2 regions of the Corynebacterium mayonis genome follow, and region 1 is predicted to be linked to the other one. Evidence: riboswitches for the same ligand, from Rfam matches in the RefSeq annotation. Region 1 holds a riboswitch; the other holds the start of a gene.

Region 1 (3,437 bases):
TAGCGCGAGACGGGTCGCCAGGGAACTTAAGGAGGGCGGGATTGGGAAGGTCGCGTCGGGGCGGGCGCGGACAAGCTCGCGGAGCTCGTCTTGCGTCATTTCCGCGAGTGCGGTGAGGAAATCAGACATACGGGGGTAAGTTTACGTGCGTTTTGGCCGCGCACATGAAAGAATGAGGGCATGGCTAAAGATGTTGAGAAGATTGGTCGCGCGAACCCAGCGTGGCCGGAGCACACCCCAGCGGACCTTCACCCCGTCACGGAGATCACTTCCACTCTTGCGGGTGCTAGTAGCCCGTTCGGAAACGACGTAGTGCTGCCCAGGCCTTATGAGGAAACTGGTTACGTTCACCCGACCACGCGCATCAACCGTTAGGGCGCAGTAGATTCTTTACCCTCACGCTTCGGCGCGAGGGTTCTTTTTATGCAGTTTGGTCCCCCTTGACTCAGGTTTTGGCACAAACAGCAGTAGCCGAACTCGACGACAGCGAAAAGCTCATTATCGAGTTCGATTGCGCTTAGGCCACCGCAGCAATCCTGCGGTGGGCGAGGCGACAGTGAACACGGCATCGACCGTTTCGGGCAAAACCGCAGCGCAGGCGGGAAAGTTACCGTGCTAAAAAGCCGCCGTCGGTTAGTGAAGCTGCGAAAGAGGGCATCTACCACGACAGCCGATTGTGAAGCGGAAAAACCCAGCTCAGCGCCACCTACGCGCCGTAAGGGCGCGGCCGCACTAACTGACTGGTTGCGCGTTTTGCAGAAAAACGCGTGGGCGTCGAAGTATCCCGATTGGCCTTTTGCGGCAGAGAGCGAAAAGCACTAGGTGAGTACACGGGGTTGATCCGGGTATGCAAGTGAGGTGTTGTGCAAAGCTTGAGACAACTCTGTATGCCTTGCGGCGCCGGTTTCCTCGTCGCATCCGCCCACGAGTGTTAAACAGTTGGCGGCAAGCTCGCGCGAATGCGGGAGAAAAAGCAACGTGGCAGAAAAGAGCAGCGCCACCAAAAAGGCCCGCAAGCTTCTGAGAGCCGCCACATACAGCTAACCCCCGAAGCGCCGGGAAGCTTAAAGGAGTGCAGCGCTGGGGGGGCGGGCTATGGGGGCTCTAGCGCAGCGCCGCGATAATTGCGTGGGCGTTTCCGGCTAAGGCGGCGTCAATGAGCGGCTTGTTGGCCAAGTAGAAGCCGTTGTAGCTGTGGCGGTTTGCGGCGTAGGAGGCCTTCACGTGCTCCGGCAGCGCAATGTTGTACCGCGCAAGGGTGGAGCTGAGCTGGTTGTAGATGGCGTCGACCTCGGGGGTGGCCTGCTCGATGGGTGCGGCAGCCTGCGTGTAGGCAGGCTGCTCCGGGGCCGGAGCGGGAGTGTGGGGCGGGGTGGCCGGCACGTCGCGCTGCGTCGGGGCGGATCTCAGGCCGAGGCGGGCGGAGCAAGACGGCCATGCGCCCCAGCCCTGACCGGCGAGGGTGCGCTCAGCGATGGCGATCTGCTGCTCGCGGGTCGCTTTGTCGGCGGTGGGGGCGTACTGGCCGCCACCGTAGGCCAGCCAGGTGCTGCGGCTGAACTGCAGGCCGCCGTAGTAGCCGTTGCCGGTGTTGATGGACCAGTTGCCGCCGGCCTCGCACTGTGCCAGGCGGTCCCAATCGGAATCCGGTGCGGCGGAGGCGCTCGGCGCGACAATGCCGGAGAGGGCAGCCGCTGCTGCGGTGCCCGCTAGCGCCTTGGAGGCGAAGGATGCGGTCTGCTTGCTGTGGCGTCCCATACTTTCTTGTGAAATCCTCTCTTGTTGTCCGCCTGCGGGGTTAGCTGTCGGGTTCTGGCTGGAGGTGCCAGGCCACGGTTGTGGCTTCACCCCAATGAAGTTTGGGTCCCCCGCTTCCGCCCTTTGTTTTTGAAGTGTTAGGTCGGGCGGAATTCGGCGTAGCCTTATTGGACTGGGCGCTACTCTATCGGTTTATAACGATTGAGTCACGTGGCGACTGGGCGGTTTGGAAATTGTTGCCTTGTCAGCCAATGTTCATGCAGGTCATGCTAACCTGCATGTAATTTGTGAACTATGTCACATGCTCGGTTTTCGGTCATTGGCGCGGGGTTGAGCCCCGGGTAGAATGGCGAACTTTAAGCGATATTTTTTAAAAGCAAGGGAGATCTCATGCCGATCGGTAAGGTCAAATGGTTCGACGCCGAGAAGGGCTTCGGCTTCGCCTCCAACCCGGGCGACGAGGACGTATTCATCAGCAAATCGGTCCTACCCGCAGGTGTCGAGGAACTCGTCGCAGGTCAAAGAATCGACTTCGATTTCGCCGCCGGCCGCCGCGGCCCGCAGGCGCTGCGCGTAGAAATCCTGGACACGCCGAAGCGGCGCCCGGTCCACCGCCGCAAACCGGAGGAACTAGGCAGCATGCTTGCCGACGTCATGACGCTGATCGAAACCCAAGTTCAACCCGCCCTGACCAGGGGCCGATACCCAGAGCGCAAGGAGGGCCGCCAGGTAGCGGAGATTCTGCGGGCAGTGGCAAAAGAGCTCGACGCCTAAACTCAGTCGAAAGACACAGACCAAGTAGCAACGACGGGGACTTCCTCCCCGTCGTTTTTCGTATCCACAGCAAGGAAGGACACCTCGGCCACCACAAGCCTTGCCCCGTTAACGCGCGCGTCGACAACCGCCTCCGAAGCCTCGCCGGACTGGAACAACTGCTCGCCGTTGGCCTCCGGGTCGTCGTAAATGCTCAGCAACTTCCAGCTAGAACTCGCAATTTCGCGCGGCACCGTGAACTTCACCACAGCCGACTCATCCAAAGTCATCGACGGGGGCTGCCCGCCAACACATTGCTCGTCCAGCTCACAGACGGTATAGGGGCCAATTAGCTGCGTCGCAGCACCATTTTCCACTGCTACACTCAGCTCCCGCACCGGCGTCAAGGGGCGGTTTTTCTGCCACTCCCAGAAGAAATACATGCTGGCGGCGAGAACCACCACCGCCACAATGAGTGTCGGAAGAAGTTTCCACACCGGAGTTTTCGCAGATGAAGCCATGGGCGAAAGTCTAACCCGCAGGCACCAAGCGCACCCTGTAAAGGTCGGGCCAGCGCTTTCCGCTCAAGTAGAACTCCTTGCTGCCAGGGATGTGCGCAATACCGTTAAGAACATTGTTCGGGTCAGCCACCGCGTTGTTTTCCAGCCCCGAAGCATCGATGACAGCAGTGACCTCCCCGGTCGCGGCGTCGATACGCACGATGTCAGTGGTTAAGAAAATATTGGCGTAGACATCGGAGCCTACGCACTCAAGCTCGTTGAGCCCCGCTACCGGGGAGCCCTCCAACGTGACCTCGAAACGCTCACGCTCCGCCAGAGAGTCCGGGTCCATGCGGCGCAGCTTGGAAGTGCCATCAGAGTAGATCACCTCATCGCCGCGCGAACAGATCCCCCAACCCTCCCCCT
Region 2 (3,437 bases), 940 kb from region 1:
ATTGGCTTCTTGCAGTTCCGCGACCGCTTGGCTGGCCTTGCGGTTCATGGCACTGAGGTAGGCGGCGCGGTCGATGAGCGATTGCGGGTTTTGCGCACCCAGGCTTGTCAAAATCACATCGGAGCGCGAATTGCGATTCTGGGAGGCCGCAAGCTTATCGACGCCCTCCTGCTCCAACGCACTGGCTTCCTGCGCACGCTGCGCTTCGGCGCGGGCGTGAACCACACGAGCGCGAAGGTCCTCCAGGTATTGCTCGGCGGCGGCGATTTCGTCCTCGGTCTGTTTGATTTCCTCGTTTTTGCCGGTCGCCTCGTGCGAAAGTGAGTCCATTTCCTGGATCATGTCGTCTATCTCGTCGGCTTGAGCAGCGGACCCGCCAACAGCGACAGCGACTGAGGTCATGGCGATGGCACTGCTCATCGCAGCGGAAATGGTGCGGCGGGTTACTGTGCCACGGGTGGCGAGGGAATGTTTGCCCACGAAGTCCTCTTTCGACATTGAGCTGTTGTGCCACGTGCGGAAAAGACAACACGAAAATTACAAAACTGTTACATAACTATAGCGCATCCTTGCCCGTAATCAAGAAAACCCGCCTCCCCGGCTAGTGCGGGAGGCGGGTTTATGCTGCCCGATTAGAAACGGACGGCAGAGTGAACCGGCATCATGTGCAGCGGACGCTCGCCGACCGGGGTACCGGAGTTCAAAGCGTCGATGATGGTGCCGTTGCCCGTGTAGATACCCACGTGGGAGGCGCCACCGTAGTAGGCAATGATGTCGCCCGGCTGCAATTGGTCGAGCGGCACTCGCTTGCCGCCACCGGCCTGCGCCTGGGAGGTACGGGGAATGGATTTGCCGGCCTGGGCGTAGACCCAGGAGGTGAAGCCAGAGCAGTCAAAGACGTTCGGGCCTGCGGCGCCGTAGACGTAGCCGGCGCCCATCTTGGTGCGGGCAATTTCAACAATGCGCTCGCCCTCGGTTTTGGCGGGAGCAGGGGCAGGTGCCGGAGCCGTCGGAGCGGCGTCGCCCACCGGGGCGTTGTAATTGGCGGCTTGCTGGCCCTGAACGTTATTGAGCGCCGGAATCCAATCGGCAGCGCCCGGGATGTTCTCAATACCGGGGATCTTCTCAATGTTCGGAATGTCAATGGAAGCCGGAATTGGGCTATTCGGAACGCGGACCTCTGCGGCGCTGGCGGTCGTCGGCGCGATGAGAGCGGCGCCTGCAGCTACTGCGGTAGCGGCAGCGACGTTGCGGGCAGTGCTGTTGTTTTGTCGACGGTGCTTAGCCACGAATTAAGTCTCCATATCATCTCTATTGCCTACCGGGTTAGCTGTCGGGTTCGGCCTGAGAAATAGCCTTGCCACGCTCCGCGCCGACAACGATCGGTGCCCTTGCGCGCTTTCACCCCAGGAGTGCTGTGGGTCCCCGGCTCCCCTTTCGTGCCGTGAGGTTCACGACCATCCGGGGGACTCGGCATATATGTTCTTATGCTTCTTGCTTCCAACTGTGTTGTCACAATGTCTCGGTAAGATTACGAAAAAGACACGGGCCTTGTCCAGCCCGACACCCTTTGCCGAGTAGTCACCTTCTGTCCCGGCAGTTTTTCGCCGCCGCTCGGCTTTCATATACGGGCGCTATCACGAAATGTAGACGCGTCAGCAAGGCCTTAACCAGTACATATAATCCAAAAAGAAGAATGTGATAACAAAAGGTGCGAATGTAGCTTTTCCCGCAAAACTTTTTTTGTGATCTTTTTCACACTTCACTTGGAGCTTCAATATCACGAACCAATAAAAGAAAAATAACCCCCTCCAAGAGAGGGGGTTATTAACCGCAAGGCCAGATGGACCCGAGGTGGATCCGCGACCGTCCTAATGGCCTGCGTCGCGGTCCGTAGCGTCCTTGTTAGCTTCCAAAGCGCGCAGAGTCTCGATCTCATCGCGGTGGTTGCGCTCAACCTGCTCACGCACCCGCTCCGAGACACCAAGTTCTGCCGGGCGGAACGTGCCGATCGTTTCGCTATCAGAGTAGCCAAGCTGGTTCATCTGCTTCGGAACGGGGGCACCGGCGTACTCAAGCGGGATCGGGTGTCCGTGCTCATCGACCGGGCCGAGCGGCTGGTGAACCTCAATGAAGGCACCGTTAGGCAGCTTCTTAATAATGCCAGTCTCAATGCCGTGCGCCAGCACCTCGCGGTCAGAGCGCTGCAAACCAACGCAAATGCGGTAAGTGATGAAGTACGCCAACGGCGGCAAAACAATCAAGCCGATGCGTCCGAACCACGTCATCGCGTTAAGCGAGATCTGGAAGAAGTGCGCCACATGGTCGTTGCCGCCGGAAATGGTCAGCAGCAGGAAGAATACGATGCCCATGACTCCGATACCGGTGCGCACCGGAACGTCGCGGGGGCGCTGCAGCAAGTTGTGGTGGGCGTCGTCGCCGGTCACCTTCTTCTCGATGAACGGGTAGGCGAAAAGCAACACCACCAGGGCGCCACACAGAAGGGCCACCCAGAATGCACCCGGGATTGTGTAATTGCCCAAGTAAAGCTCCCACGCCGGCATGACACGGGCGGCGCCGTCCGTCCACAGCATGTAGACGTCAGGCTGCGAACCTGCGGAGACTTGCGAGGGGTTGTACGGGCCGATATTCCAGATCGCGTTGATGGTAGTCAAACCAGCCATGCCGGCGAGCACAGCGAAGACAACAAACATAAAGCCGATCGCCTTGATGGCGAAGACGGGCATAATGCGAATGCCAACGACGTTGTTCTCGGTACGGCCAGGACCCGGGAACTGCGTGTGCTTTTGGAACCACACCAGCAACAGGTGGGCAGCCACGAGAGCCAGGATGATACCCGGCAGGATCAGCACGTGCAGAATGTAGAAACGGTCCAGCATCAGCTCGGAGGGGAAGTCGCCGCCGAAGATAGCCCAGTGCATCCAGGTACCAATGATCGGCAGGCCGACGATGATGGCGGACATAATGCGCAGACCAACACCGGAGAGCAAATCGTCAGGCAGGGAGTAACCCATGAAGCCCTCGGCCATTCCGAGCAAGATCAGGGTGACACCGATGACCCAGTTTGCCTCGCGCGGGCGGCGGAAAGCACCGGTGAAGAAAATACGCATCATGTGGGCGAACATCGCCATCATGAACATCAAGGCCGCCCAGTGGTGCATCTGGCGGACAAAGAGGCCGCCGCGCACACCAAAGGAGATGTCAAGGGCGGTCGCGTAGGCACGCGACATTTCGACGCCGTTGAGAGGCAGGTAATCGCCGTCGTAAATCACTTTGGTGATCGACGGGTCAAAAAACAGCGCCAGGTAAATGCCCGTCAACAACAGGATGATGAAGCTGTATAGCGCCATCTCCCCGAGCATGAAGGACCAGTGAGTCGGGAATACCTTGTTCAACTGTGGCCGAAGAATTCCCGA

What was found. Region 1 has a riboswitch for cyclic di-AMP ahead of VLL26_RS00845 (resuscitation-promoting factor Rpf1 domain-containing protein). Riboswitches for the same ligand answer to the same signal wherever they lie in the genome.
Region 2: another riboswitch for cyclic di-AMP. It lies ahead of VLL26_RS05300 (C40 family peptidase); the one in region 1 lies ahead of VLL26_RS00845 (resuscitation-promoting factor Rpf1 domain-containing protein).

The regions. Positions count from the first base shown of each region.
Region 1 covers NZ_CP141643.1:179,155-182,591, forward strand. The annotation lists gene VLL26_RS00835 (helicase-associated domain-containing protein) at 1-129, opposite strand, end outside; gene VLL26_RS00840 (hypothetical protein) at 181-375, shown strand; gene VLL26_RS00845 (resuscitation-promoting factor Rpf1 domain-containing protein) at 1,105-1,758, opposite strand; cyclic di-AMP (ydaO/yuaA leader) riboswitch at 1,772-1,927, opposite strand; gene VLL26_RS00850 (cold-shock protein) at 2,149-2,532, shown strand; gene VLL26_RS00855 (DUF2771 family protein) at 2,535-3,032, opposite strand; gene VLL26_RS00860 (glutaminyl-peptide cyclotransferase) at 3,043-3,437, opposite strand, start outside.
Region 2 covers NZ_CP141643.1:1,123,985-1,127,421, forward strand. The annotation lists gene VLL26_RS05295 (NlpC/P60 family protein) at 1-480, opposite strand, end outside; gene VLL26_RS05300 (C40 family peptidase) at 633-1,289, opposite strand; cyclic di-AMP (ydaO/yuaA leader) riboswitch at 1,301-1,486, opposite strand; gene VLL26_RS05305 (cytochrome b) at 1,872-3,437, opposite strand, start outside.